3 regions of the Paenibacillus sp. JGP012 genome follow, and region 3 is predicted to be linked to each of the others. Evidence: riboswitches for the same ligand, from Rfam matches in the RefSeq annotation. Region 3 holds a riboswitch; each other region holds the start of a gene.
The links. Region 3 has a riboswitch for cobalamin ahead of cobJ (precorrin-3B C(17)-methyltransferase). Riboswitches for the same ligand answer to the same signal wherever they lie in the genome.
Positions count from the first base shown of each region.

Region 1 (10,668 bases), on a different contig from region 3:
GGATGAGTCGTATTAAACCATACGAACTGTGTACGCAGGCTAGGAATTTCATCGATCGTATATTGTGTTTTGTCCTGAAAAAGAGACATGCTGCTGCGACCTATATTACTTGCTACATCAATCTCCCCTGATTGCAACGCGAGCGCACGTGTGCTGTCATCCTTGATATACTTCAAGGTCATCGTGTCCAGGTCAGCCGCACCGCCCCAGTATCCTTCATACTTTTTGACCTTGATCTCCTGGTCCGGAGTGTATCCGGTAACCATGAACGGCCCGGTAGCAATCGGCTCACTCTTGAACTTCGACGTATCTGCGCTGGTATCTACAATAATGAACAGCGGCTCGGCAATGTTGCCCAGAAGAGAGGCATCCGGCTCTGTGGTTTTCATCGTAAGGTCCTGCCCTTTAGCCGTCATGGAAGCAATCGGCAGTGTAGATTGACCTCGCTCATTCAGCGAGATGGAGCGTTCAATCGATTTTTTGACCGCGTCAGCCGTTACCGGATTGCCATTATGAAATGTAACCCCGTCACGAATGTGGAAATGCCACGTTGTGTCGTCGACTCGCTCCCACTTGTCCGCCAGTTTGGGAACCATCTTCATATGTTCATCGAACTGGATCAGCGTCTCCCCGATCGCAGCCCGTGCCAGCGTCCACCCGTTCCACTCCTCGGCAGGATCAAGGCTGCTGCCCAGCCAGAACAATGCCACATTCAGATGTGATTTCTTGCCTGCAGTACCTGTGCCGCCCGCATCTGCACCTGATGATTTTCCCGCATTCTCTGCTGCATTCGATGATGATGAAGCCGATGAATTTGGATTGGTGCCGCAAGCAGCCAGCACCAGAACCACCAGCATGGATATGAGAGCAAACAACCCTATTCTTTGAACCTTGCTCATGCCTTTACTTCCCCCTGTTACGCTGTATTTTTCTTGGGATCAAGCACATCTCGCAAACTGTCTCCCAGCAAATTAAAAATGATCACGGTACTGAATATCGCCAGCCCCGGATAAATTAGAAGCCACGGCGCTGTCTGCAAATATCGCCTGCCTTCATTCAGCATCGCTCCCCACTCAGGGTCTGGAGGCTGTGCGCCAAGTCCAAGAAAGGACAAGCCCGAGATAGAGAGCATCATGCCACCTACATCCATCATGGCCATTACGATTAAGGGCGACAGCATATTGGGCAGTATCGTTCTGCCGATGATCTGTATTTTACGCGCACCGCTGAAGGCTGCGGTGGTGACGAATTCTTTTTGCTGAAGAGAAATGACCAGACTTCGAGCCATCCGCGCATACTTTGCCCACCAGACAACGGAAAGCGCCGCGACGGTATTAAACAGACCAGGACCCAACATACCGACCACAGCAATGGCAAAAATCAATCCCGGAAACGCCATCAGCGTATCACACAGCCGCATCATGATTGTATCCGTCACCCCTCTTGCAAAACCGGCAATTGTACCGATCACAACACCGAGAGTGAATACAATACCGATCATCATGAACGTAAGCAGCAGCGACGTCCTCGCTCCATAGAGCAGACGGGACAGAACACAGCGCCCGAGCTGGTCTGTACCAAGCGGATATTCCGGGCTGGACGGCTGCAGCACCTGGGTAAAATTCGCAGCGAGTGGATCATGCGGCGCAAATAGCGGACCCACGATAGCCAGAATGATCCAGCCTGCGGTCAGAGACAGCAGAAACATAAATGTGCGACGCTCCGTCAGCATCCATCGAATGCTGCGCATCTAGACATCCACATCCAGTTGAATGCGCGAATCACGCAGATGTGTCCACAGATCAACAAGCAGGTTCAATGTGACATAGATGATCGCCATCCACATGACATACCCCTGTATCAACGGATAATCCCGTGTAAAAATCGCATCCACCGCCATCTGGCCTACGCCCGGCCATACGAACAAGCTCTCCACAATCGCTGCCCCGCCAAGCAATGCTCCGGTTGTCATACCCAGAAGGGTTACAATCGGCAGCATGGCATTGGGCAGTATATGTCGCCACATAATGATCGACTCCTTTACCCCTCTTGCTCTTGCTCCCACCACGTAATTCTGGCTGGTCTCCTCCAGCAGAACCACGCGAATCTGCCTGCTGTACTGGGCAATCAACGGAATAGCCAGTGTGACTGCAGGCAGAATAAGGCTTGTCCAGCCCGAGCTTCCCATAACAGGCAGCAGCTTCAGCTGCACACCAAACACCAGCATCAGCAGCATGCCCAGCCAGAAGCCGGGCATCGACAGACCGGCAAACGAAAACAGCCGAATCACAGCGTCCAGCAGCCGGTTCCGATGCACAGCCGCAAGTATCCCTAACGGAAAGGAGATCAGAATAACGAGCAGCATCGCACTTCCTGTTAACCGCAGCGTAGCAGGCAGTCTTGCCATCAAAACGTCCAGAACCGGGCGTCCATATTTATATGAGGTACCAAAGTCTCCGGTAACCACCTGTGCAAGCCACGTTCCGTATCTCACCAGAAATGGCTGATCCAGCCCCAGTTCAGACCGCACCTGTCTGACGAGCTCATCCGAAGGCGTAACTCCCGTGGACATTAGCATTAACCTTGCAGGGTCTCCCGGAGACAGATACGTTAACAGGAACGTCAGAAATGTAATGCCAAACAGAACGGCGACCAGCTGTAATAATCGTTTAATGATGTACCTGCCCAATGAACAAAACGCCCTTCCCGATGTAATGCATACATATACCGCCATTTTCTGTGCATTCCAAAAAGGCGTCCCTCTCCGTTGTACTGGATAAGGACGCCTTAAATAAACAGATTTTCAGAAAAAATCATGCTCTTTAAACACCTTCCTATCTCCCGTAGGGTACTGCTGTGTTTGTCAAACCTGGCAGGTCTCCTGGCTTCAGCGTCATTGTCATAACAGCTCCTTCCCGGTCTGTTCCAGACCAGTGGATATGCTGCTAGACTCCTCTGTTACAGTGGCGGGACCGCGCCGGCATCACACCGGACTTCCCTTTTAAGCTTCTGCCCCAGCGGGCAGAGCACCAAGCTCCACATATTCAATTAAGTCGTAGTACCAATTTAAAAATTACACAAAAAGGATAGCACTTCTGTATCAGTATAGCGGCATGCCGATTAATGTTCAAAACTTTTATTTCAAAATTAAAATCTTGGATACCGCTAATTACGAATTCACGACCCCCGTGAGCCCTTTGGGGATACACCTGTCACACGCTTGAACATTTTGGAAAATAAAAGCGGGTCCGTGTAACCAACAGAATGTGCTACTTCACTGACAGAAAGGGCAGGGTTGCGAAGCAGCTCCGCTGCACGGTTCATACGATATTCCAGGAAAAAGGCCTGAAGTGACTTGCCGTATCGTTCTTTGAAGAGACCTGATAAATATGTTCGGTCCAGTCCGACAGCCTGAGCAATATCCAGAATAGAGGTGCGCTGGCTGTAGCGGTTCTCCATAAACTGCACAGCCTGCCGAATATAAGTTTCTTTGGTCGAAAGCAGCTGGCGATCCTCAGCACTGGCAGGGGCGGAAGATATCAAAGCCGCGATCAGTCGATATAACAAACTCTGATGAAGCACATCCCCTCCCGGAAGGGGGCTCGCTCCAGCCTGAACCATCTCGTCATATAAAAGCGCCATCGTTTCAGCATCACGCGCCTTGAATACCGGATGCTCGGCGCTTAGCTGCGCACGCTGCATAAACGCCTTGGCCTGCACGCCTTTGAAGCCAAACCATGAATAAGTCCAGGGCTCGTGCGCATCAGCCTCATAATGGATGACCGTGTCAGGCAATATGATGAAGCCCTCTCCCTTAGTCAGACGATACTCCCGATCCCCCATATACACTGTGCCGAAGCCTTCATGGATGTAGTGCACAATATAGGAATCCCGAACACCCGGCCCCCAGTAATGGGCAGAATCACACGCTTCCCATCCGTAAAATAACAAAACCAGCTCCATCTGCGTCCAGCCCGCAGAAACCACGTTCATCTCTATTTTCCGGCTCATGCTTCTCCTCCTCTCAATGCAGCAGTCATGCAGCCTTGGACGTAAACTTACATACATAATCCCTCTCACTTCACTACGTCTAACCTCATTTACTTCATTACAATTCCCCTCACTTACTTCACCTTAAATTATAACAGCTGTATAACGCAAATTTGGACTGAAAACGGGAACAAAAATGGGATTATGCCATGTTTGAGAGGGGTTGAGCCATAGTGATACGGGCCTGTTCGGCCTATAGTTGGGGTACAACATTTTTTCAGGGAGGATGAACTTGAGATGAACAAAATTACGTTTCTCGGTGCGGGCAGCACCGTTTTTGTAAAAAATGTATTGGGTGATGTCATGATGACGGAGGCCCTGCAGGACTTTGAATTAGCCTTGTTTGATATTGATGCCGAGCGTCTAAGTGACTCGGAGCGCTTGTTAAAAAGCCTGGCGCAATCCCTGGGCAGTCGCTGTTCCGTCAAAACATATCATGATCGCAAGGAAGCGCTGCGCGGAGCCAAATATGTAATCAATGCCATTCAGGTCGGCGGATATGATCCATGCACCATCACGGATTTTGAAATACCGAAGAAATACGGCCTGCGTCAAACGATTGCCGATACCCTCGGCATTGGAGGCATTTTCCGCAACCTGCGTACCATCCCGGTGATGCTCGACTTTGCGCGCGACATGCAAGAGGTATGTCCGGATGCCTGGTTCCTGAATTATACCAACCCGATGGCTGTACTCACCAACGTCATGAATGTGCATGGGAGCATTAAAACGGTAGGACTGTGTCATAGCGTACAGGTCTGCGTACCCCACTTGTTCGATGCGCTCGGAATGGATCAGACAGGTGTCGTTGCTAAAATCGCAGGCATTAACCACATGGCATGGCTGCTGGAGGTGACAAGGGATGGCGTCGATCTGTATCCTGAAATCAAACGCCTTGCGAGACAGAAGCAGCAGGAAACCCATGACGACATGGTACGATATGAGCTGATGCACCGCTTTGGTTACTATGTCACAGAATCCTCCGAGCATAACGCGGAGTATCATCCGTATTTTATCAAACGCAGCTACCCGGAGCTGATCGAACGTTTCAACATTCCGCTGGATGAATATCCACGCCGCTGTGTAAACCAGATTGCAGAATGGAAGGAAATGCGGGAGAAGCTGTTTGCGAGTGAAAATATTCAGCATACGCGCAGCCGTGAATATGCCTCGCATATTATGGAAGCAATGGAGACGGATCGTCCGTACAAAATCGGCGGCAACGTCATGAACAACGGACTCATCACCAATCTGCCGCGTGAAGCATGTGTCGAGGTGCCTTGTCTGGTCGATGGTTCCGGTATCAGCCCGACAACCATCGGAGATTTGCCGCCTCAGCTGGCAGCACTGAACCGCACCAACATTAACACACAACTGCTTACAATCGAAGCCGCGATGACGGGTAAAAAAGAACATATATATCATGCCGCCATGCTTGACCCGCATACAGCTGCCGAGCTCTCCATGGATGACATCGTAGCCATGTGCGACGATTTGATTGAAGCCCACGGCGACTGGCTGCCTAAATTCACTTCATAAATCAATAAGCGCCGTTTCTGGACTACCCGGAAACGGCGCTTTTGCTTGTTATGGTTCATCCTGTAATAAAAAACGGTACCCTATCCCGGGCTCGGTCTGGATAAATGTAGGACGGGTGGGGTCTTCCTTTAACTTTTTGCGCAAATGGCCCACATAAACCCGCAGATAGTGGCTGTCTGACTCATGATGATGCGCACCCCACACTTGCTGCAAAAGCTGACGCTGCGTAATAATTTTGCCTGCATTAGAGGCCAGCACCTTGAGCATTTCATACTCCGTCGGCGTTAATTTGATCTGTTCCCCATCCAGCTCAACTTGTCTAAGGGCCAGATCCATAACCAGTGATCCGAAGCGCAGTACGGGTTCATCCGTTGTTTTGGCGACATGGCGCAGCGCCACCCGAATCCGGGCAACCAGTTCACCCATGCCAAACGGCTTGGTCACATAATCATCTGCCCCTCCATCCAGTGCTGCAATTTTATCCGCCTCCTGATCCTTCGCTGTAAGTACAATAATCGGCACCTGTGACCACTCTCGTATCCGGCGAAGCACGTCCATGCCCGATATGCCGGGCAAGCCCAGATCGAGAATAATCAGATCGGGATGAACGATGCTCGCCTGCACGATGCCCTCTTCTCCATCCACACATTCATAATGCTCATATTGGTGAGCCTGAAGGGTCACTTTCAGCAGTTTGCGAATCTGCGGCTCATCATCAATCACCAGAATGCGGGCCCCTGATGCAGTGTTCATCTATTCTCCAGCCTCTCCTTGCACTGAACAGGTCAACGGTAATTCTTCCGCTCCCGCAGGCAAATCTATACGTATTCTTGTTCCTCCGTCCGGGTTAGTCTCAGCCTGGATCGTCCCTCCATGAACTTCTACAATTCCTTTGCAGATGGCAAGACCGAGCCCCGTTCCCGTTATATGGAGCGTAGATGGAGAGCGATAAAACTTATCAAAAATTTTATGCCGCTCCGCTTCCATAATTCCAATCCCCTGATCATCCACGATGAGGATCAATGTGTCCTCTTTTTTATCCTCACTCACCTGTATGGTGACCTTGCTTCCCTCAGGCGAATACTTGATCGCATTGCTAACGACATTCACCAGCACCTGCTCCAGCAGCACTTCATCTCCGTAAAAAAAGACCGGCTCCTCCGGCAGCTGCACCGTAATTTCTCGCTGAGGACTGAATTCCCTGATCTTCGCGAGCACAATGCTGATCATATCACCTGCATCGCACCACTTACGGTTCAATTGCAGCATGCCGCTCTCCAGTCGCACCATACCGAGCAGGTTGGTCACCAGACGATTCATACGCAATGCACCATCGCGAATGTTGCTGGTCAATTCTTTTCGATCCTCGGCTGTAAAAAGTTGATCATTCTCGATCAGCCCTGTGGCCGAGCCGATAATCGCGGTCAGCGGTGTGCGCAGCTCATGGGACACGGAATCCAGCAGCGCGGTTCGTATCCGCTCCGATTCAGCAGTCACCTGAGCCAGACGAGCCTCCTCCGCCAGCTTCACCCGCGCGATAGCTCCAGCCGCAAGACTGCCGCAGGCTTCCAGCAGCAGACGCTGCTCCTGCCGCTTCTCTATCTCGCTTGCGGTCATGTCTGCCGCCAGCACGCCATGGATGTGATCCTCTGTCCGCAGCGGAATATACAGCCCGGAGGACTTCCCGAGCATAGTCGAGCCTTGGCCCGCGATTTGCCCGTTTTTGTACACCCAACCCGCGATCGCCAGTTCCGAGGAATGGCTTCCCCAGATACTCTTTTCCGAATCTGCTGCTGCAGACCCACTGCTCACCCACAGCTTCAATTCCCCTTGAGGATCAGGCAGATACATGACCGCCTTGCTACCCAGCATCCGTGATATATGGCTTGTCATGTTATCCAGTAAAGTATCCAGATCGCTAATTGCGGTAATCTGACGGCTCAGATCGTACAACGCATTTGTCGTTGCTTCACGTGATTTAACCCGATCCAGCTGCTGCCGCAATCGGCCTGCAAGGCTCGCCGTCATGACGGCGACAGCCAGATATACGACGAACGAGATCAGATACCGCAGATCTTCTACCGTAAAACTTAAATATGGCGGGACGAAAAAGAAATCAAACATAACTACACTCAAGGTGGCCGCGTACACAGCTGGCCCCATTCCCCAATACACAGCACTCACCAGTACGGGGAACAGGTACACCAGAGCAACATTAACCAGATCATCGCTCACGCCCATGATATGAAGCAGCACAGTTAACAGAATGATGCCAAACGTAACCCATAGATAGGCAGGTACCCTTTTCCAGCGAAAATAAAAACGTACACGGCTCGAGTCTCCATCCTTTTCAGTGTACTCAGACAAATTCTTTCCCACCCGTTTCATCAGACAATTTCGATTCCAGCTGCTTTCATAGATAATCCCTCTTTATTTCATAGACAATTCGTCTTCCACTGCTCTTCATTATCTTCATTATTTATAGTCATCATCTGCCACGATCAATACATCCCGATGCCTCGACAGACGTACAAGCCGATTGACGACGGAGCCGGAGCCCCGGTGACCATTCAACCACCAGACTCGCCTCGCCTGCCCTACTACAAGCTGGGTTGCCTTCACTTCCGCAGCCTTGGCAGCAAGAATATCAGGCACTTCCCTCAACCTGGAGCTGTAGTGGATGTGAAAATAACCCCCAAGCCGAACCGTAAGCTGCTCCAAACTGGAGAGCTCCTCCTGCAACTCGCCGCTTATCTTTGTACCAATGTGTACATGATGGACATACCAGGCCGCTTTCAAACGATATGCCATGCGAAAACCTCGGCGAATCAGGCGCTCAGCATGACGGTCATTGCTGACACAGACAAACACAGTCTCCTCCTTGCGCCACGGGCCTCGCAGCGTTCGTGGGGATTGTTGGGCTTCGAGCCGTTCATCCACAACATCTGCAAGCTCACGCAGGGCCAGCTCTCGCAGCGCAATCAGATTGCCCATTCTGAAGAAGTTCGCAAGCGCCTGTTCAACCTTGGCAGATGCATAGATTTTACCCTCTCGCATGCGCTGCCGCAAGGCCTCGGGGGCCACATCAATCAGCTGCACCTCATCTGCCGACTGAATAATCCGATCAGGAACGGTCTCTCGCACACGAACCCCTGTGATATGCTCCACGGCATCGTTCAAACTTTCAAGATGCTGCACATTCACGGTTGCAATGACGGATATGCCTGCATCCAGCAATTGCAGAACATCTTCATAACGCTTGTGCCAGGCACCCCCGGGCACGTTCGTATGTGCCAGTTCATCCACCAGTACTACCTCTGGATGGCTTCGTAATATGCCCTCCGTGTCCATCTCCTCCAGCTGCGATCCTTGATACATGCGCTGCACCCGCGGAATAATGGACAGTGCGCCAATCTGCTTCACGGTGTCTGCCCTTCCATGCGTTTCAAGCAGTCCGATCTGTACGTCGATGCCTTTGCGCAGCAGATCATTGCCCTCCCGCAGCATCATGTAGGTCTTCCCCACACCCGGAGCAGCTCCGATATAGATTTTGAACGTACCGCGACGAATCAATCCGATCTGTTCCTTCATCTCCTGCTCGCTAAGTCTGCGGTAGGTCCGAGGTTCTACCTCGCTGACTTTGGCCGGAAGGACCCTCTCACCTTCGCAGGCTACACGATCCGCCACCAGCAGCAGGTCTACCCCCTGCAATTGGCGCAGCAAAGAGTTAATGATGGAGCCTTGCCATAACTCCTGCCAGCGTGTACGCCGCGAATGCCCCATTACGATTCGGGTAATCTGCTGTTTCATCGCATAATCTGCCAAGGCGGCAGGAATATAGCGGTGGTGCAGGATCGGAGTCTCCTGCATATGTCCGCCGATTTTCTCCACCAGCTTCATCATGCTGCGGCGAAAAACAGCCTCCTCCTTACTCAGCGGCTGTTTCATCTGGCGGAAAACGACGGCATGCAGGCTCCCGTTCAATCTGCGAGCAATCTGCTGCCCACGCTGGATGTAGATGGAACCGTTCCCGTGATACTGTGCGGAGACGAGAATACGCTCCATAATACCTGTCGTAGCAGGAAGGCCAAGCTCTTCCCTATGCTCACGCAAAGACTCATTGACCCCTTCCGCGACAAGCTTCAGGGCCAGCTCACGTAATATACCTACGTTGCCTTGGCGGAACACATCCTTATCGCCATGACCTTGCAGGTGCCCTTCGGCTAAACGACTCAGAATAGTCTCTGGCGTAACATCAATCAGCTTTACTTCATCTGCAAGCTCAAGCGTGTCTGCGGGTACCGTGTGCATAGCTCTTACCCCAGTCAGCTGTCTCGCCAGCTCCGTGTAACCCTCCAGCTCATATACATTCACTGTCGTCATGACACTGATGTTATGTCGCAGCAAAAAGCGGATGTCCTCCAACCGGGTCGCATATGCTGCCCCCGCCCGGTTCCGATGGGCAAGCCCGTCAACCAGTACAACCTCGGGATTGCGCACCAGCAAAGCATCCAGATTCAGATCCTTCATCTCTGCTCCATCACTGCGTCTTATCCAGTGAATGCTGGGTACACGTTCAAGCTCGCCGAGCTGTTCTACCGTTTCCGGTCTTCTCATCGTGGACACAGCGCAGATCACGACATCTACGCCCTGCTCACGCAGATGGTTGCCGTCCCGAAGCATGTGATAGGTTTTGCCCGAACCACTGATTGGCCCAATGTAAATTTTCAGCGTACCCTCGTGCAGCTTCGAGATCATACGAAGCATCTCTTCAGGAGATTTGCGTTTGAAGCTGTCCTCCACAACTGTATCCTCCTTCTCGAAGCCTCCTCACTTCTGTGCATTTATCAAAGCCAGATTCAGTTCGTTAACGTTCACGCGTGGTTCACCGAATAAGCCTAGCTTGCGGCCTTGCGTATGCCGCTCCACAAGCTGAGCCAGTTGCTGCTCGCTCATACCTGTTGCCTGGCTAATGCGTGGAATCTGTGCTTCAGCCGCTTCAGGAGACAGGTCAGGGTCAAGCCCCGAGCCAGAACCCGTCACCAGATCAGCCGGAATATGCAGCGTAGATGCAGGGTT
Region 1 covers NZ_JACHKG010000014.1:108,973-119,640, reverse strand. Annotated here, with positions in the region: gene HNR77_RS17685 (ABC transporter substrate-binding protein) at 1-899, opposite strand, end outside; gene nikC (nickel transporter permease) at 917-1,750, opposite strand; gene nikB (nickel ABC transporter permease) at 1,751-2,689, opposite strand; cobalamin riboswitch at 2,855-3,049, opposite strand; gene HNR77_RS17670 (AraC family transcriptional regulator) at 3,178-4,011, opposite strand; gene melA (alpha-glucosidase/alpha-galactosidase) at 4,288-5,589, shown strand; gene HNR77_RS17660 (response regulator) at 5,638-6,342, opposite strand; gene HNR77_RS17655 (ATP-binding protein) at 6,343-7,977, opposite strand; gene HNR77_RS17650 (histidine kinase) at 8,065-10,356, opposite strand; gene kdpC (potassium-transporting ATPase subunit KdpC) at 10,420-10,668, opposite strand, start outside.
Region 1: another riboswitch for cobalamin. It lies ahead of nikB (nickel ABC transporter permease); the one in region 3 lies ahead of cobJ (precorrin-3B C(17)-methyltransferase).

Region 2 (10,668 bases), on a different contig from region 3:
GAATTGGATTCATATCGGTTGTAGCCTCGATTCCACAGGCTTCAGCCTGTGCCCCCTGCGCTCGTCCAATCTCCTTGCCATCTGCTGTGACGTAGGAATTCAGCGCCATATTCTGTGATTTGAACGGAGCTGGCCTGAAGCCGTCCTGCTTGAAAATCCGGCATAGCGCCGTAGTAATGACGCTTTTCCCTACATCCGAAGCCGTTCCCTGCAGCATCAGTACGGCCGCCGGTTGTTTTGGTTTCTCTCGCACGCTGCTCCCCCCCTGTCTGCATCTGCTTTCTTTACAACGATCGTTACAGCCAAAATAGTCCTTGAAGCACGCTTAACACCGTCAGCAAAGCGGCTTCCAGAAGTTCATTCATGGCACCGTATGTATCCCCGGTAAGCCCTCCAAGTCGTGTACTGATCCGGGAAGCCACCAAGCGGCCAATATAATAACAAGCGACAGGCAGGACAATAACAGCCGATACAGGATACAGCCACCACGGTAAGGTTCCAAACCCGCTGACCATTACATCCGCAACCGCTGTATCCGGTTTAAACAGCCCTACCGCAGCCAGCGTGACTACTCCTGCAATCAGCGTAAGCATGAGAGCGGCACGACGTGATCGCTGGACCTCCCTGCGCTCACCAAGCCCTTTGAATAATACAGCGAGCCCGTCATCTCCGCGTGCATTAGGCCAGGCCGACATCGCGTACACCATGAACCAGCGGCTCCAGATCATGGGCAGAATCAGCAAAGCGCCGTACACCCAGCTGCCGCTGGCAATAAAGTCCGCGATCAGAGCAGCCTTCATCATAAGCAGCAGCACGCAGGCTATAACCCCCATCGCTCCTACCCGGCTGTCCTTCATAATCTCCAGCATACGTTCACGGCTGCGGTAACTGAGCAGTCCATCCGCCGTATCCATCCATCCGTCGAGATGAAGCCCTCCGGTCAGCCACACCCATAACGTCAAGGTCAGAACCGCTGCCGGAAAAGCAGGCAGAAGTTGACCGCTCAGTGCGCCAACAAGCCAGACACATAGACCGATTGCCGCACCGACAAGCGGATAATACACTACACTTTCACGCAGCAGTGGCGGCACAAAATCAAGCTGCATTTTCACAGGAAAACGGGACAAAAATTGAAATGCGGCCGCAGCCGCATATTTCCGCTGCGGAACGGCTGAACCGGATGCACCCTGCTTCATAAACGATACTCCTTGCTTTTTAATTCAATCGCGATGCCCACGGTGACGAGAAATACTTCACCGCAGATCGCTGCGATACGCTGATTGAGCACCCCCGCCAGATCACGATAAATGCGGCCCAGCTTGTACTCAGGCACGATTCCATCGCCTACTTCATTTGTAACAAGCACAAGCAGACCCGGATAGGTTCGAATCGCTTCCACCAGCGCATCCAGCTGTCCCTGAAGTACATGGCTCTCGTCCTGTTCATGCGCTAACAGCACATTGGTCAGCCAAAGAGTCAAGCAATCGACCAGAATTGTCGGTGCAGAAGTACCCGTATGACCTTCGCCCATGCGTTTTATCAGCGCGGGCAAAGCCAGTGGTTCCTCCATCGTTCGCCAGAGGTAACCCGAGTCCTCGCGCTGCTTCTGATGCATCGCAATGCGTTCACGCATCTCGTCATCATATGCCTGGGCTGTCGCCACATACCACGCCTCCGAGGAACGCTGCATACAGAGACGCTCGGCGAACGAGCTTTTACCGCTGCGTGCCCCGCCTGTGACCAGTACACTCATCGGGAGCCATCTCCTGATCCATCGGACACACCAGCACTTGTGAAGGTTGCCATCTCATTCAGAATGAGGCATGCCGCATCAATCAGATGCAGACTAAGCACCCCGCCCGTTCCCTCACCGAGACGCATATCCAGATCAAGCATCGCCTTCAGTTCAAGCTCACGCAGCAGCGCTGCATGTGCATTCTCATTGGAGGTATGCGAAGCGATCATATAGGCTGTACTCAGAGGAGCCAGGTGTCTCGCAACCAGCGCAGCAACTGTGGAGATAAATCCGTCTATAACGACAGGACAGCGATGAGCTGCAGCAGCAAGGATAACCCCGGTGAGTCCGGCAATCTCCAGCCCGCCCACCTTGCTTAACACATCAAGCGCATCGTCCGGGTCAGGTTGGTTCACACTCAGCGCCTGGCTGACAACAGCCGCTTTACGCTGCAGACCCGCATCGTCCAGCCCCGTTCCGCGTCCAACCGCAGCAGCAGGTGCTATGCCGGTGAGTGCACTCATCACCGCAGCACTTGCCGTGGTATTCCCGATCCCCATCTCTCCAGTGACAAACAGCTGTGTACCTTTTGCCACTTCTTCGGCGACCACCTCCACACCTGTCAAGATGGCCTGAATCGCCTCATCACGAGTCATCGCCGCCCCTTGGGCCATGTTGGCTGTACCTTTACGAACGTTGCGGGAGAACAGATCTGCATGCTGCAGATCAGCATTTACACCGATATCAACACAGATGACCTCTGCTCTCGCCTGACGGGCCAGCACATTCACAGCAGCACCGCCAGCAAGGAAATTCATCACCATCTGCGGTGTTACCTCCGCTGGAAAAGCACTAATGCCTTCTGCGACCACACCGTGATCCGAAGCCATCACAATCACCGCTCTGCGATCAAACCGTGGGCGAGCTTTCCCCGTCATACCTGCAAGACGAATCACCAGCTCTTCCAATTTCCCGAGACTTCCGGGCGGTTTCGTGAGTACATCCACATGAGCAGATGTTTCCGCAGCCACGTTCCGGTCAGGAGCCACAATTTTTGTCAGCCATTGTTCCAATATCTGTTCATTCTTCATCCAACCAGCACTTCCTTCATCAAAATAGGGGGTTCTCCCGCTTCATTAAAACCAATACCCGCATTTATTTCTTGTCCCGACGCAGCAGCAATTGAGGCACGGCATGATTCGGATGGGACACCATCACAGGTTCAACGCGAAAAACGTCCCGAATCTGCTCTTCCGTCATCAGGCTGTGAGGTGTGCCCTTCCCGACCATTGCACCTTCCCTCAGTGCCAGAATCCGATCACAAAACAATGCAGCCAGATTCAAATCATGCAGCACAGCCACAATGGTAATGTTGTTTTTCTGCCGCCATGCAGCCAGCAGCTCCATGAATTGCATCTGATATTTAATATCCAGAAACGTCGTTGGTTCGTCCAGCAGCAGCAGGCGCGGCTCCTGTGCCATCACTTTGGCGAGTGCCACCCGCTGCCGCTGTCCACCGCTCAGCGTATCCAGCGGCCGCTCTGCAAGCTCCGTCAGTCCCAGCTCTTCCAGCACACTGTCGACCACCCGGGCCCCGTCTGCTGTTTCTCTGCCCAGCCAGTTCTGGTACGGATATCGACCCATTTCCACGACATCGCGTACAGGATAGGAGATCGCCGGCAGACCATCCTGCTGCAAAACGGCAATCATACGTGACAGATCCTTGCGGCTGTAAGAGCCGATATCGCGACCATCTATCGTAATCTGACCTGTACTTAGTTCTTCCGTTCCAGCTATAAGCTGCAGCAGGGTTGACTTCCCGCTTCCATTCGCCCCAACGACGCCCCACCATTCTCCTTCCGCAATCTGCCAGTTTATATCTTGTAATGCATGATGGTCTCCATATGATTTGCCTGCCCCTGCAAGAGACACCAGCATCTTGCTTGAACTCGCTCCGGAAGAACCGTTGGATTGTGCGTCCACTGGCCGTCCAGTGCCCTGTTTCCCATGCTGCCTCATCCTTTGTTTCATCTGCTTCTTCACGGCATCATCCCCTTCTGCAGCTTTTTGTTCCGATGCAGCAAGTAGGCAAAGAACGGCGCCCCGACAAATGCCGTGACAACGCCGAGCGGAATTTCCGTCGGAGCCAGCAGGGAGCGGGCAATCGTATCTGCCCACACCATAAAGATCGCCCCACCAATAGCAGACAGAGGTACCAGCAGTCGATAATCCGGCCCTACCAGCAGCCGCAGCATGTGCGGGATAACCAATCCGACAAAGCCGATTACACCCGACACAGAGACAGCCGCGGCCGTAAGAAGCGTGCCCGCGGCGAGCACGGACAGCTTGAGTCTGTCCACGCCAACACCGATATGTGCAGCCTGACGTTCACCGAGTGCCAGCACGTTCAGTGAACGCGCCCGGCTCCACAGAAAGACCAGCCCAAGCAGGAAATACGGGAAAAGGATGGCCGTATACGACCACCCGCGCAAAGCCAGACTTCCCATCGTCCAGTATATAATTTCATTAATCGTTTGCTTGGACATGGTCGACAGGAACGAAACGACCGCAGCCAGAAAGCTTTGCATAACGACGCCTGCCAGAATCAGGCTGTGCGTAGGAATTTTACGCCCTTCACGAGCCAAAGCCATGACAAACCACAGGGTAATGACCCCGGTCAAAAAGGCAACCAGCGGCAGCGTCCAGATTCCGATCAAGGCATACTGCAGGCCGAAGAAGATCAGAAATGCTGCCCCTACCGAGGCTCCTGATGATACTCCGAGTGTAAACGGATCGGCCAGCGGATTGCGCAGCACACCTTGAAAGCCCGCTCCCGCAATGGCAAGTGAAGCTCCAACCAGCATCGCAAGCAATACACGCGGGAAACGAACCTTCCATATAATCTGTTCGGACGCCTTGCCCCAATCCGGTGTAACCCAGTCGCCGATCCACGGCATCTTATGAATAAGAATGCCCGCGATGTCCCCGATTGGCAGTGCCACTGAACCAATGCCTGTGCAGATGAGCACGGTAAAAACCAGCAGCGCCATGCCCATCGTTCCAAACAGCATCAGCTTCCTGCTCATTTGAACAGGTCAGGATAGATTGCTTTGGCTACTTCTTTCAACCCTTGGGTTACACGAGGTCCCGGACGGCTTAGCAAGTTAGCATCCAGACCAATCACCGCATTATTCTTCACTGCTGTAATTTGATCCCAGCCGCTACGTGCCTTGATGATCTGATCGAGCGTTTTGGAGTCCTCCACTACATCATTGGCATACAAAATAACATCCGGGTTGGAGGCAATAACATTCTCCTCATTAATCTGATACCAGCCCTCTTTGTCTGCAGCAATATTGGTGCCGCCTGCAACCGTGATCAGCTCATCCATGAACTCACCTTTACCTACGCTCCAGCCTGGAGAGAACTCAATATATACTTTCTTCTTGTCCTCCGGTTTTACAGCTTGTACCGCTTCGGTCACATCAGTTACATCCTGCTTCATCTGTGCAATCAATTTCTGCGCCTGCTCCTGATGATCAGTAATTTTACCGAAGGTTTCGATATTGTTCATCACATCGTCGATGGATTTAGGGTCGGTTTTGAAAATGGTGATACCCATATCACGCAGCTTTTTCACTGCATCCTCGCTTAATGAAATGCCTCCGAATACGATATCAGCATCGGCTGCAATAACGGACTCTTCATTCGGCTTGTTGATGCCGCCCATTTTGGCTTTAGTTTTGGCCGCTTCCGGATAATCGTCATAATCGGACACACCAATAATCTCATTGTCCAACCCAAGGGCAAACAGAGACTCTGTCTCGGCAGGAGATACGGATACAATTTTGGTTGGTGCTTTTTCGAACGTGAATGATTCACCTGTCGCATCTGTAACGGTAAGTGGATATTGGGTTTTCAGATCCGTTTGTGTTTGTTCCTGAGTTTGCTCCTGTGCAGGCTGTTGCGAACTACCTGCTCCTTCTTTCGTTGTTGCATTGCCGCATCCAGCCAGCGCCAGTGCCAGCATCGCTGCACTCAGCAGAGATGATAGTGCTTTCCAGTTCTTAATCATTGATTTAAACTCCCCTTCTCTATCTGTACTATTGTTGTTGCATATTACCTCACTCTTAATGCTCTGCCCCATCTTGGTGTTCCGATGAAACGAAAATGAAGATGTGTACACGTTTAACGGAGAGTGCAGAACCAATTTGGAGAAACGAAGTGTTCGCCTTTATCACCGGATTTTCCCCTCAAATTAAAGGAATCCAAAAAATCCGGGGATAACAGCGATCGGAAAATGGTACTGCAATCGGAGTGGCTCGTGTAACATAATATTTTTGAACACACCGTGTACAACAAGAAAAATCCCCGATCCTCTTACAAAGGATCAGGGAGAACGTCTCGCTTACGGCAATCTGTACATGTGCAGCACTAGGCTGTCCATGCGCATAGAATGGCCCGAAACGTTGTCCTTTCCTCGAAGGAACAGCGGCTTGTACGTCCAGGGCTGGTAACCTGACTTACAGGAATACTCCTGTTTCACAGTGGCGGGACCGTGCCGGATTTGCACCAGCTTCCCCATTTTACCCTTATGCAGATCATGACCTTGTGTTTCCTTATCATGAATAACCTCTCCACACACGGGACCCTTGGTCGTTAATAATGAATTAAAACCAATCTAACACAGCTGTATTATTCGGTACAGAACACGTCAGCTCAGGCAGCACATCTCATCTCACCCCATACAACCTGTCCATACCGAGCATACTTCTGTTGTGATTATAGGGTATATTGCTTAACCTTACAACCCGATTGGCGGAAAAGACCCCCTCCGGCCCAGCCATCTCCCGCCCTGCTTTTGCAGATGAACCTGAATGGCTTGACCGGGGATTACGTGAGTATCCCAGAAGCCAACGCCGTCAAGAAGTCGGGAAAGCATATAACGAATGACCCCGCCATGTGTCACAATGAGTATTCTTTGTTCAGTCCTCGGGGCTGGCTTGTAGATCTCTCCCGCAGGCGATACGGTTTCATCCAACCATAAGTGCTCGTCCAGAAATGAATCCATGCGCTCGACAAAAGACGACCACGCTTCACCCCCAGGTGGTGTAACGTCCTGCGGATGATCAATCCAGCTTCGGTAGATCGGATTATGCTTCAATCGCTCATAGGTCAGACCTTCCCACTCTCCAAAATCATTCTCGCGCAGGCGCCGGTCCAGCGTCGCCTCCGCAGCTGCCTGCGGCGCAATATGCGCAAGCGTCTGGCGACAGCGAAGCAGGTCGCTGCAATATACAGCGTCCCATGCGAGATCGCGGCATTGCTCGCGCAGCATAGCCAGCTCTTCATTTGCATCAGGCAGCAGAGCGATGTCGGTATGCCCCAAATATTTTTTTTCCACATTCCAGGACGTCGTCCCATGACGGATCAGCACAATGCTACGCTGCGGGCCAAGCTGCTCTGATTCACCCACTAGTGCTGCACTACGTTCTGCTTGATGCCGCCGCCCTCTCTTTATTGCCATAACAGCGTGCCTCCCGTCAGCCGTACAACAAGCACGGTCAAGAAACACAGGACAACAAAAGCACCCGCCGACCAGAACATCAGCCGTGTCGTTCGCACAATATCTTCTGCCTCCATTGGCCGCGTTGGTTCACCCATATACGCACGAAACGAGGAAACGCCGTGATACACATTATGTCCGCCCAGCCGAATGCCCAGCGCACCAGCAACGGCCGATTCCGGGAAACCGCTGTTCGGGCTTGGATGCAGTCTTGCATCCCGGGTAACCATACGCGCTGCGCCTTTGGCGTCCAGCTTCATGACCCATGCTCCCGTAATTAACAGCATCGCCGTCAGACGGGCAGGAATCCAGTTCGCCCAATCGTCCAGACGGGCCGAAGCCCAGCCGAGATGCAGATATTTGTCATTTTTATAACCAACCATAGAGTCCAGTGTGTTGACAGCACGGTACGCCATAGCCAGCGGAGCACCGCCAATAAGTGCATAGAACAGAGGTGATACGATGGCATCCACGATATTTTCCGCGACCGTCTCCACCGTTCCCCGAACGACCTCAGGCTCGTCCAGATGTGCTGTATCACGTCCCACGATCATGCCGAGTGCACGCCTCGCTGCAACAAAGTCCTGCTGTTTCAGATGACGGTATACTTCCATGCCTGCATCACGCAGTCCTTTGGAAGCAATGGTAGTGGCAATAAGAATGACTTCGGCTATGCCGGATACGATCGGATGGATCAAGCCCAGCAGGAGAAGCACACCCCACGTGACAGCAAAAGAACCCCCTGCAATCAGGAGCGGAAATAACAGACCAGCTCTTGTCAAACCTTCATTCGTCTTCACGCGTGCTCGAATTATACGCTCCAGCGCCGAGATCGCTTTCCCCATGCCGATCACCGGATGAGGAATCCAGCGCGGGTCTCCGATGCACCGGTCCAATATGTACGCAAGCATAATGATCCAGGCTCCTGCCATGCCTGCCCAGAACGATGATGCCCATAGGTGTCCAACATCAAATGTCATTGTCGCCCTGTCCTCTCCTCTCTTTCCAATGCAGTCCAGCCTGCAGGCTTTCCGTCACCGTGTCATATACCAGTCTGCCAATCGCCGCACCCAGAGCCGTAGCTGTACCGGCGTACGTATGCAGCGGCTGGCTCTCATGCTTGGTCCGGCGCACTGCGAGCACAATAGCATCGGTCGTTGTGCCTGTGGCAGTCTGTCCGTTCTCCGAATCCTTGATGCCTGCATCGGCAAGTGCCGCTGCCTTGGCCTCGACCGCTGTCTGAATGGCGTTAACCATCGCACCCGGGGTCATCTGCCCATTCAACCAGAGCATGATATTAATCGTACCCGGGACATATGAAGATGTGTTTGATGTATTGGATGAAAATGTGTTTGATGTATCAGAGATATCCGTCCCACTGTGCCGATCGTAATCTGCCGAAACATCTTCCGTCTCTCGCAGCGTCGAGGCATTCGCTTGATGTTTTTCTCCATAAGCATCAAAAACAGTTCTCTCCGAACCAGCGCGTGCTGCATTCGATACCCCTGCGGTGGTACAGCACAACAACCCGAAAGCATCACATGTATACTCCTGAATCGAGGTATGCTCCAGCCTGACCGCTGTTAACAATCCGGCACACATCTCCGTTCGTTCCTGCCATTCGAGCAGCGCCTGCTCGATGTCACGGGGCGGATCATCACAACGGTAGTGCTTGTCCACATAGATGTTAAAGACACGGTCCAGTTCGAACATACCTCCACCGTACACCGCACTTGATAATGCCTGTGCAGGCTGTGAACTGAGCGCCCTGATATGCCGTTTATGTGCAGATAGGAGCAGACCTGGCCAGGAAGAGGACACATAGGTATTCTCGTCTTTTTTTCCATGTGCAAAATAGTTATAAAACGGGAGTGTCACAGCGGCTCCCCTCCCTTTATTTTTTCGGAATGCTGCGTATATTCCTGCTGACTCTCCTGATCTGCAACTGCCAGATCCTGGTCCTGATGCTCGCTTCGTTCAAGCACACTCCCCAGCACCTCAAGCAATCTGTCATTGGCCTGGGCATCTTTTACCGCGAAGCGGACATGCCCTGCACGGAGGCCTGGATACATGGCGCAGCTGCGAATCAGAACGCCACGCCGCCCCAGTGCCTCCTGCATCGAAGCTGCCGTCCAGAACTGCGGAACATGTACCAGCAGGAAATTGGCCTCTCCCGGTGTTACACTGCATCCATACCTCTCCAGCGCTGCAACCAGCCGTACACGCTCCTGCGCAATCAACGTGATCGTCTGCTGTTCATAATGTTCGCCGCTGCGCAGACAGGCTTCACCTGCAACGAGCGCCAGCCCGTTTACGCTCCAGGTGACCTGTTTCCGTGTCATCGCCTGGATATATTTCGGGTTGCCTATGGCATATCCGAGCCGCAGACCAGGGATGGCGTAGAACTTGGTCATGGAGCGAATGATGATGACATTCGGATACGTATTTATATCTGAAGCAAGAGACTGACGCTCTGCTGCCGAAATAAAATCAATAAAAGCCTCGTCAATGACAAGCACGGTATCACTCTCTTCAGCTGAGCGTGCGAGCCTGTGAAGCACCTCCAGCGGATACTGCACACCGTTTGGATTGTTAGGCTGTCCGAGGAAAAGCAGGTCCACCTTTTCCATCAGCCGTTCAATATCTTCGGGCCTCGCACGCCAGTTCAGCTCTTCCCGCCCCATCGCATGTGTAACCTCCGCACCGAATTGCCTTGCCAAAGCACGGTACTCCGAAAAGCCCGGCTCTACAGTTCCCACTCTGCGCGGAGCAAGTCCAAGCAGGATCAGCGCCATACTTTCGGCCGCACCGTTGCCCACAGAGATTTGTTCCTGTGTTACTCCCAGCCGTTCACTCAGCAAGGCTTTGAATCCACGATGCCCTGGATCGGGATAACGAAGCACAAAATGCAGCCCCTGCTGCAAAGCCTCCAGCACTTCCCTCGGCGGTCCTAACGGATTAATATTGGCGCTGTAATCCAGAAAATCTGTGGCATTTCCTCCAAAACGTGAAGCAGCGGTCTCCACATCTCCGCCATGTCCGAACACTTCAATATAACCGGTCATTCATCCGTCATCCTCTCTGCATGTTGTTTTTATTATGGAGGGCATGGGAGGTACGGGTCAATCCTGTATTGTTTTCATTTTATGATTGGGGCCAAAGCCAGAAGTTGTAAACAAAGAGGTTACGTGTTTTCTTTGTGTCCTAACCGCAATTCGTTTACAATAGAAGAGGAATTTCAGGAGCTTCGGTTTTCTGATTCATTTGTACAAGCTTCACTACATAGGGGGCTTACACGCCTCTCATATACATTAATGGAGGAATGACCATGCTGTTTGTAGATAATCAGGGTATTACAGATCCTTCT
Region 2 covers NZ_JACHKG010000032.1:9,983-20,650, forward strand. Annotated here, with positions in the region: gene HNR77_RS25250 (cobyric acid synthase) at 1-217, opposite strand, end outside; gene cobS (adenosylcobinamide-GDP ribazoletransferase) at 297-1,196, opposite strand; gene cobU (bifunctional adenosylcobinamide kinase/adenosylcobinamide-phosphate guanylyltransferase) at 1,193-1,753, opposite strand; gene cobT (nicotinate-nucleotide--dimethylbenzimidazole phosphoribosyltransferase) at 1,750-2,826, opposite strand; gene HNR77_RS25270 (ABC transporter ATP-binding protein) at 2,891-3,673, opposite strand; gene HNR77_RS25275 (FecCD family ABC transporter permease) at 3,775-4,821, opposite strand; gene HNR77_RS25280 (ABC transporter substrate-binding protein) at 4,818-5,810, opposite strand; cobalamin riboswitch at 6,227-6,362, opposite strand; gene HNR77_RS25285 (histidine phosphatase family protein) at 6,540-7,262, opposite strand; gene cbiB (adenosylcobinamide-phosphate synthase CbiB) at 7,253-8,233, opposite strand; gene HNR77_RS25295 (adenosylcobinamide amidohydrolase) at 8,271-9,179, opposite strand; gene cobD (threonine-phosphate decarboxylase CobD) at 9,176-10,366, opposite strand; gene lplA (lipoate--protein ligase) at 10,630-10,668, shown strand, end outside.
Region 2: another riboswitch for cobalamin. It lies ahead of HNR77_RS25280 (ABC transporter substrate-binding protein); the one in region 3 lies ahead of cobJ (precorrin-3B C(17)-methyltransferase).

Region 3 (10,668 bases):
GCTTTGAGCGCCGCTTCATCGTAAGATGACACCACATGCAGCAGTGCATGGTCATCGTAAGCAAGCCCGGTACGTTCATAACGAATGTAAGGGATGCCCGCCAGCTTCGCGGCTTCCATGGCATTCGCATGGGCTTCCTCGGCAAAAGGATGGCTTGCATCCACAAGGACAGGGCTGTTTTTTTCACGAATCAGCTCGATCATTGCCTCTACTGTCAGACGGCCCGTACGAACTGGGAGACCGGCTTCTGTCAGACTTTGAGCTGCGCTTTCGGTTACAACGGAAGTCAGCACGTTATGGCCTTGCTGCTGAATTCGGATCGCGAGCTCGCGTGCATCGCTGGTGCCACACAGCATAAGGATCATGAGCGCTTCACCTGCTCTGAAGCTGATGCCACCTGTGCCTGAGCGGAGGATGGGTCAAGTTGTGCTTTTGATGCTGCGTGCTCTGCCTCCAACTGCCTGCTGTTCCGGTTGCCTTCATGCTGTGGGTGCGCAAGGTGCAGTTCTTCATCATGGTCATGATGAAAATCAGCCGTGCGGTGGATAGCAGTCTTTGCAGCGTGATCATGTGCATGCTGTTGTTCGTAATGTTCCTGGTGTGAGTGTATGTGTTCCGCTCCTGAGTCACTGTGATCGTCATGCGCGTGCCCATCATGGCTGTGGACATGCCCGTGCTCGTGGTGGTCGTGTCCATGGCTGTGGCTGTGATCATCGTGGTGATGGTCATGTCCATGCTCATGAGTATGATTCTGATGATGGTGATCATGGTCATGCCCGTGCTCGTGATGATGATGGTCATGATGGTCGTGGTCGTGCCCATGATCGTGGTCATGATGGTCGTGATGGTGGTGATGGTCGTTATCATGGTCGTGCCCGTGATCATGGTCATGGTGGTGGTGATGATGCTTGGCTGCTTCAAGTCTGAATTGGCAGTTGTCACAGTTTGCTGTCACCCGCCCGTATAATCCCTCATGCGCACGCTCCAGCACCAGCTCGACCAGCTTCGGATGGAAACCGAAATATCCGCCGATTTCAACCTGGACGTCAGGATGCGCGGCTGCAAATTCAGCCGTCATCTCATCAATGCGTTTAATCAGCACACCGGTAAAGAGAAAGTACGGCATGATGATGATTTTTTTCGCACCCAGCAGGAGACAACGTTCCAATCCATCCGGGAAGGAGGGCTGGGTTACCCCGATAAAGCTGCTTTCCGCCCATCTGTACGGCAGCTTCTCCCACAGCATGCGGGTCATTTTGAAAAAGTCACTATTGGCATCCGGGTCACTGCTTCCACGTCCAAGCACAAGCACGGCGGTTTCCTCATCCGTTACGGCTACGGGAGCGGGAGGGGCAGCAACGGCTGTGGCGGTTCCTCCTTCACTGTGAGCTCCAACCCGTACAGGCTGCGCTTCTTGCAGGCGAGTCTGCATGATCTGCACGACTTTTTCATGCACACCAATCGGACGACCATATATAAACTGCACCTGCGGATAACGTGCTTTGGCACGGTCAATCGCATTCGGAATATCAATCTTGGCATGACCGGCTGCAAACAAAATAATCGGTACCAACACGACACGTGTCGCCCCTCGGTCCACACAAGCAGTCACACCGTCAGCAATACTCGGTCTGGTTAATTCCAGAAAACAGGTCTCCACCAGTGTATTCTCTGGCGCTTGTTCAGCAACCTCACGTGCAAACTCCTTTAACTCGCGATTCCCCTCAGGATCACGACTCCCGTGTCCCACCAACAAAATTGCATCCATCTTCTTATTTCCTCCTCTGCCCGATCCGCAGATCAGATTTCTCATATCCGATTCAATTCCATATATTCGTAAGGCTCTTCACCCGGTTCCAAGGAGGAGCATCTGTTAAGACATATATCAAGTGACCCATATTAGATTAATTACCAGGCTTCTACTGAGCTACTAACGAGCTTCTTATGAGCTTCTATCGAGCTTCTACTGAGTTTTTACTGAACTACTACCGAGTTTTCACTGTGCTTCTACCCACTGCCTGCTGAGTTTATACTGGATTTTTCTGGTTTTCACTGGTTTTGGCCAAGTTTGAGTTTCTACTGGTTTTGACCAGGTTTTTGGAGTTTCTACCGGGATTCTACTGGGTTCTCAACTAGGCTTCTACCTGGCTTCTACCACTACCAGATTTTCCAGGAACACCGTATCCCTCGCGCTAACTGTAACCATCTCACTTACTTCAAACCACTACGCTTACAACCCCGCGCTAACGATTCCAGATGACGTTATTTGCACCAATTTACCCTCGCTGGAATTCTAACGATCTCAGGAGACGTTATTTCACCAAAATGATGCCTTTCACCCCAACTTTAGGCGGTTTTTAATGAAATAGCGTTCCTACGATTCGTTAGATTTTCAAACAGCCCTTTTTCCGCGATATAAGGCTTCTGGGGATCGTTAGCGCTTAGGGGCCGCAATCTGGTCTAAAAAAACTTGGCTACCCCCAGTGATTGACCTGTGTCTTCTATCTTCCTAGCTAATGATCGATCGAGTTTCCTATCCCTAGCCAGTGATCGAACAACGGTGTCCTCTATCTCATATCATCCTGTTCTTCTATCTCCTGTCTTTCTGTCTTTCTGTCTTTCTATCTTCACATCTCTCTATCTTCTATCCTGTATCCTCGTTCTCTTAGTTATCACATCAGTTACTTCATCAGTCACCGCATACCGGGTTAACTTCCACGGTGACTGGTGCATCCACGTGACGGAAGCCCTGAATGACACCCACCCGTTTGAAAAACTTGTGGAATCGCTCGTTTGGATGGCCTTTTTCTTTGTACTCCGCCACAATACGCTCTACGATGCCGCCAATCTCGTCTCCAGGAATTCCTTCTGCTACAGGCTGAGCCGGGTGCGCGTTGCGCCCGAACTTTTTGCCGCCAAGGAACAGATCGTACGCGCCTTTGCGGTAGACGATGCCGATGTCCTCCAGCACCGCCCCGTAACAAGCCATGCCGCAGCCGTTCAGCGCTACACTGGTTTCCTTGGGAGCAGATAAACCGCCAATGACTTCCTGCAGATGATTAGCCATCGGTACAGCATCGTCCTTCTCCAGGTTGCAGAAGTCACAGGCTTTGACCTTGATGACATCACCGATCGGCACCACGATAAAGTTCGCGGCACGCAGCTGCTCCACGAGCGTGTCCGGCTCAAATGTCGGCACCCGCAGAATAATCTGGTGCTCGGGTGTATACTCCAGCTCGCCGTCCTCGCTTGCACACTGCGCCAGCAGGGCCATCTGGGCGGCGGTGAATTTTTTGTTGCCCACGCCGGGCGACACGCCGATCTCAAAGAGCGGCGCCTTGCGCCCCGGCACGGGCCGAGCTGCGGTGCCAACCGCCGCAGCACCGCTGGCGCCTTGCGCGCCTCCGGCTGCCGGGCCTGACGCAGCTGCGTCCAGCCAGCGGCTTGCCGCTTCGCCCGCGAGCGCGCCGCCTGCCGCGAGCCGCGTCAGCGCCTCGGCGGCGAGCTCCGCTGCGCCGGCGCGTGGCGCCACAGCGGCTGCGCGCGGTGCGGCCTCCGCCGCCGCGGACGCGGGCCGCTCTGCGGCAAGCACGGCGGTGCCAGCGGCAGCGCTCGCCGGGCTTGCCGCAGGCGTGGCGGCCGCCCATGCGCCTGCGGGCGGCGGCCCTTGCGGAGCCGTGCCCGCTCCGGCGCTGGCGCCGCGCAGGGCTGGCTCCGCCGATGGCGCGGCTTGCGCTGGGCGCGCCGCGTCATCGCCCGCTGCCTCGCCGGAGGCGGCAGCGCGGGCTTCCCGAGCGCCGAGCGACCATGGCTCGGCTTCGGTGCGCAGCCGCTCATGTGGTCTGAGCGGCTGTTCCGCGGAGTTCAGCGTATATTTCCGCTGATATCCGCGCGGGGTGACCATGATGCCTTCGTACATCATGGTGGAGGAATTGCCGATAATCACGGTGGTCAGCATGCCGATATCGTGATTCAGCATATCCTCGAGCGTGGTCATGACCACGTCCTGACGCTCGCGGTATGCACTTTTGACCAGACCAACAGGTGTCTTCGGATCACGATAACGCAGCAGCATCTCCTGCGTCTCTACAATCTGGCGTGTACGCCGTCCACTCCGGGGATTGTACAAAGCAATGACAAAATCAGCCGCAGCAGCTGCTTCAACCCGGCGAATAATCGTCTCCCATGGTGTCAGATGATCGCTAAGGCTGATCGTACACGCATCGTGCATGACGGGTGCGCCAAGCAAGGAAGCACAAGACTGAATCGCAGATACACCCGGAATTACCTCGACAGCTACCCCTGTATCCGGTGTCCAGCCCTGCTCGATCAGCACTTCATACACCAGCCCGGCCATACCATATACCCCTGCATCTCCACTGGAGATAACCGCTACGATATGACCTGCCTCCGCCTGCTTGACTGCCTCCTGCGCTCGGCTGACCTCCTCCGTCATGCCTGTACGTACGATGGCTTGTCCGTTCAGCAAAGGCCGAATCAGATCAACATACGTGTTATATCCAATGATGACCTCGCTTTCCTGCAATGCATCCAGTGCACGCTTCGTAATATGCTCCATCGCACCCGGACCAAACCCGATGATGAGCAGCTTGCCTTGCTTTTGCATACTACTTCCTCCCTCATTCCACTTGTCTTGCTGTTCATGTCCCTTGCCGATCGATCTGAACATGCCAAAACTCATCTACCCGCATCTCCAGCCAGCCGATGTCCAATATTCCAACATGTACTGCATCTTCTTCGGATACAGCCACGATTCAATAGCTCCCATGCATTCAGCATCACTTGTTATTTCAAATATCCCGATTGGGTCCATCATTTTACGATGATAAAAACAAAAAAATCCCATCCTGATCACGGATGAGATACGCATGTACGTACACTCAGGAAAGCTGGCCTGGGCTTCCTCTGAAGAAACACACACAGCCACGAGGCCCCTGTGGGGCCTGCTGGAGCAAACCGATGTTTGCCCATTTCCTGAATTATCGTACACCACTCCTTTCCGCGAAGGGTTTGGTGACACATGCAAGGTAGGTCTCCTGGCTCTGGATCATCAGCTGTCTTTTCTGTCTTCCCCGTTCAATTCGAGTGACTTATATCGAAAAGTGCTTCACCATTACAGTGGCGGGACCGCTCGGGACTTGCACCCGATTCCCTGTTACCTCTTGCTTTATGCAAGAGCACCTTGCTGCTTTCATATTGTCTTCATCATAACATCGGTCAGGAAATAATGTCCATGCTTGTCCTGATTACAATTCACACTCTCATAATTTACAATTTATGTATGCAACCTTCACTTTCTTGCCTTTCCTGATGATGCATAATGGATAAAAAACAAAAAAGATTCCGATCCGCCAAACGGACCAGAACCTCAACATCTTCACATATAACTATTCCTAAAAAATCTTTCATAATATCATTTCAGAAAACATCTTCGATCTGTGATCTCCGAAAACCATCTTCCATCTAACTTTTCTTAAAACCACCTCCCATATGCTATTTCTTAAAACCATCTTCCATATGCTATTTCCCAAAACCATCTTTCGAATGCCATTTCCCAAAACCATTTTCCATATCTTACTCCCGGACACCCACCGGATGTGCTGCGAAGTAACGGCCAAGCTCAACAATCAAGGCCCCCATCTTCTCTTCCTCAGGTACAACGATGGCTTCGATGCCTTCCTCACGCATTGCATTCGCTGTCACCTTACCCACAGAGGCCGGGACCACACCTTCCTTGAAAGCTATCAGCATCTGCTGCAGTTTACCTTGAGCAGCTGCATATTCCGTCAAGAAGCGAACCTGTGGACCGCTGGTAAAAGCTACGGCATGCAGCTCATGCCGAATAATCTCATTCAGTAACTGCTCAAGCTCTGCTGCTTCCGGCGGTACATGACGATATGGCAGCACCTGCCTCACGGCAGCCCCCTGCTCCTCCAGCCAGGCCACCAGCTTCGGAGCGGTTTCACCGTGCAGCTGCAGCATAACCTTTTTGCCTGCCAGATCATGTGAGCCAAACTCACGAATCAACCCGTCTGTACTGCCATCATCATCCCGCACGAGCGGTGTCAATTTCAGCTTCTTGAGTGCATTGACCGTTTTATATCCTCTGGCTGCAATACAAGATGCAGCAATGACATCCCGCAGCTGCGCGGCAACATCCATATCCTCAGCCATGTTAAACAAAGCGTCCAACCCCATGCCGGTCGTAAAAATGGCCCAATCGGGCGGATCGGATATCCAGGAGACCAATCCGTCTCTAATATTGCGATCATCCAGAAATACCGTCCCCTGTGCAGGCCGCACGAGTGGAACTCCACCCATCTTCTCTACCAATATAGACATCTCTTTGGATTTTCGCGGTCCGGTTAATGCGACACGTACCCCTGCCAAATGCTGTGCCATGTAAGCTCCCCCTGTTCGTTCAGCCGAATGTTCATTAGTCTGACTACAGTATACAGGCTGCTTCTGCAGAGGGAAACCATGACCGCTCTCTTTTTGCCTTCATCAGCTATAACGATTTTTTATGGTATATATCAGGAAGGCTGCAGATTTCCGCCACCAAGGGTTTCCTTGCGTTTCTGATCTCCAGACTTTTCGTCCGTCTGATCATCCGATTCCATTGAGTTCTGCTCACGTTCCTGTCCGTGCTGCTTGCCTTTAGACGTACGCTCCCCGGAATCAGAATGCGGGGCATGCTGTGTTTCCTTTTTACGCGGACGCAGAAACAGAAAAAATACCATCGGAAATATTACCTCAAATACAATGGCAATCCATGTCCACTCCCGGGTAAATCGATTCAGCTGTATCGCATTGCGGAAAAACCAGAATGCACAGACAAAACCCATCAAGGCAATCGGCCCTGTCAGCACCTTGCCTGACACTTTGGGAATCATTCGTTTCAGTCCCCAGCACACAAAGTACAGGTCAAACGCAATCTTCGTTATTATACAAGGCAAGGTTGCCGCCGCAAGCGCCAGATCAAACCGATCCAGGAAATCACTGATCTGCAGCTGCCTTGCCAGTTCATACGATGGATACACAAGTCTGGAGGCAATCGGGACGCCAATCGAAGTAATCGTTTCAACAATAATTAACATCATCAGCAAACCTGTCAGTACGTTACCTGAGAAAATGGACTTTGTTTTGAAATCCTGGCCTCTGACCACAAAGGGCAAAGCAATCATCTCCCCGTAAAAAGAGAACAGATACCAACTTCCCCTTCCCACTCCCGCGAAATCAATATCAAAAAAGGGTTTCAGGTTATCTATATTGATCTGTTTAATTAGCATAAACGGCACAATGATGGAGTTTAATATAAAAAGAGCCACATACAGCTCCACCATCCCGATCAGGGAACCCAGACCCCCGCGCACAATAAATATAGCCATCACAATCAAAGAAAGCACAATAATGGATATAGGCGTAGTTTCCAGCAATGTGATGCTTACATAATCACCCGTCAGCCGAATATCTCTGGCAAATACAAAGAAAAAAAACGCAATGTACATGAACCCGGCGAGCCTTCCCAAAAAAGGATATCGCGTCACAAGTGATTCAAACAGATCCTTATCTGGAAAGCGCCGCTGCACACGACTAAGCATCCACATCGACGCAAACATAATTAGAATAACGGGTACATAACACAGATAAGCATGCTGTTCTGCATAGAAAATCGCTTGTGTATGAGGCTGCAGCAGTGTACCCGTAATACTCAGCAGCATAATGATTAACACCATTTGCCGGTGGGTTACCTTCTGATTCATTCTGCCTCCTCCTTTCTCTCAGGGTAACGGAAGCAATCGCTGAATGATATGACTCATCCATACCGATAGAAAAACCGTTTTTTTCAATGTCGTCACATAAAACCAGATGCCTGTTGCCATGACGATGATTCCGTAAGAAAGCCAGCGATTAACGGAGGCCGCCTGCTTCAAATGCCTGAAATCCATCACAAGTACTACAACAACCATCGCCAGGTACGTATACAACAGGGGTTTAATCATGCACAATATCCTCCTCTACGACCCCGATCGGTTTATTGACAATACCTACATTTTCAATAATGACGTGTGGTACCACATTAACCTGAACGTCCGGATAGATGACATCCCATCGATCCTTGATTTTGTCCCATTCTTTTGGTAAATGATGGTGTATGGAGCGACCCATACCGAGAATGTCTGCTTTGAATTTCTTCTGAACCAAACGAACGCCTTCCTCAATATCTTCTTTAATCTTCAGGTGTATTGCTTCATTTAGTTTTATAATTTCATTCTCACGCCGGTCACCGTAATCGGATTCATTGTCCACGATAACACCTTTGGCATAGAGTTGAATCGTCACACTCACCTTGCCATTAACCACTTTGGGGTGAAGAGACGAGTTGTTCTCATTCAGTTTAATGAACAGATCACCTTTCCCGCGCGGGGCTTTAACCATGACCTCAGGTTCATTGGCTTCACCCATGGCCAGAATGAGCGCATCAGCAGGAGCCTTGTCCATCATGCCCACCAGCTTGTCTTTTTTGAAAATAGCCAGCCCGTCGAGCTTGATGTTGGTTTTGGAGTCCTTCCAATCCTTAGGCACACTGTCCGAGACGGACGCGATGGGCAGGAAAGGGTCCACTCCATCGCTTAGTATCGAATCGATGAACGTTTTGAGCGAACGCGGATTTCGCATGTTGAGAAAACATAATTCCCGTACCATCTCGGAGGGGAACTTTTCGATCGGTGCATCCGTATCAATGACCTTATACGCTTCTCCACGTGTAACGACCGGCAATGCAGACAACCGGTTAAGAGGGTATCTTGTAAACAAATCCAGCATGGGAGCAACACCGTCACGTGCAAGCTCCTCACCAATCAGGATGGTGCGGCGGTGCGCATAATAAATTCTGCGCGAGAGTGATTTCTGACCTTCCAGCGAAGTCCCGCGCAGTGTGTTCGCTGTATTGGAGAGGATAAACCAAGGTTTGTCACCGCTTGTTCCACCACCACCACCCACGCTTCCGGATGCCCCGGATTGTCCAGGAAGAGCAATTTGCAGGCTGGATCGGTAATCATTATTTTCCTTATCCACAGCTATGCCAATGACAAAAGCAACATCATTGATCTCTTCACGATCCCAGCAGCCAGCAAGCAGAGAGGTGCATAGGAGGAGTGCAGCGACAGCCCTGTATTTTATTAAAAAACGCATGGGATTACCATCCTTCCTCCGCTTCCGGCGAACCATTAATATCTCTAGTCATCCGCTTCCGGTCCCGATTGACCGTTGAAGGACGATTGATCATTTTCCACCAAGGCACACGAACCAGAATGTCTTTGGTATCTTTTTTGCTGTACGGGCTAACACCTGACAGATACGGCACGCCGAATGACGTCATCTGTGTGAGATGCACCGAGATTAGCACAAGACCGATGACGATACCGTACAGCCCCAGCATACCTGCCAACAGCATAATCGGAAATCGCAGCAGCCGAACGGTGATCGCAAAGTTAAAGCGCGGAATCGTAAATGAGGCAATCCCCGTCATGGATACGATAATCACCATCGGTGCCGATACAATACCTGCCTGCACAGCGGCTTGTCCAATCACAAGGGCACCGAGAATACTGACCGCTTGACCGACCGTCTTTGGCAGCCTTACTCCGGCCTCGCGCAGGGCTTCAAAGGACAGTTCCATGATGAGTGCCTCGATAAGCGCCGGAAAAGGGATGGCTTCCCTTGCTCCAGCTATGCTGAGAATCAGTGTGGTCGGCAGCATGTCCTGATGATACGTTGTAATCGCGATGTAAAGTGCGGGCAGGAACAGGGCAATCGCAACAAACAAAAAGCGAATCCAGCGAATGAGATTACTAATAAAAAAGCGTTCATAATAATCCTCGCTGGCCTGTAACATCTGCCACATCGTCACGGGAGCGATCAATGCAAAGGGTGTGCCATCCACCATAATCGAAAAACGTCCCTCCAGCAGGTTCCCCGCTACCGTATCGGGACGTTCCGAATAATGCATCTGCGGAAACGGAGAATACGGATGATCCTCTATAAGTTCTTCGATATATCCTGACTCCAGAATGCCGTCAATTTCGATCTTTTCCAGACGTTTCTTGGCATCCTGAATCATTTTGGGATCAGCGATGCCCTCCAGATAGATCAGGACCACATCTGTTTTGGTATCCGTGCCCAGCGTCAAGCTGACCATTTTGAGCGCAGGTGTTTTCAGCTTGAAACGCAGCAAAGCCGTATTCATACGAAGCGTTTCCGTGAAGCCCTCCCGCGGCCCGCGAATGACAGACTCCGTTTGTGGCTCCTCTACGCCCCTTCTTACCCCGCCTTTCACATTGAAAAGCCATGCTTCGCTCTTTCCATCCATCACCAGCAGCGCGGATGAAGCCAGCACCCCTTCTGTTGCAGCATCCCATGTCTTGACTCGTTTCACCTGGGTTAACTCAATGCGTGTATCATCAATGGGCACATCCGGCTCGTCCGATCGCTGCTGCACAAGTCCCCGAATCAGCGGACGGAGCATATGCTCCTGAATATCCGCCGAATTAACGATGCCTTCCACGTAAACGAGGAGGCCTTGTACATCTGGCGAAATCATCACATTACGGAATACCACATCCGAGCAATCCGAGAAAATCTCCT
Region 3 covers NZ_JACHKG010000002.1:481,856-492,523, reverse strand. Annotated here, with positions in the region: gene cobK (precorrin-6A reductase) at 1-365, opposite strand, end outside; partial or broken gene HNR77_RS04625 (sirohydrochlorin chelatase) at 656-1,768, opposite strand; gene cobJ (precorrin-3B C(17)-methyltransferase) at 2,690-4,627, opposite strand; cobalamin riboswitch at 5,031-5,221, opposite strand; gene HNR77_RS04615 (uroporphyrinogen-III synthase) at 5,596-6,423, opposite strand; gene HNR77_RS04610 (GerAB/ArcD/ProY family transporter) at 6,555-7,784, opposite strand; gene HNR77_RS04605 (hypothetical protein) at 7,803-8,024, opposite strand; gene HNR77_RS04600 (Ger(x)C family spore germination protein) at 8,017-9,216, opposite strand; gene HNR77_RS04595 (spore germination protein) at 9,221-10,668, opposite strand, start outside.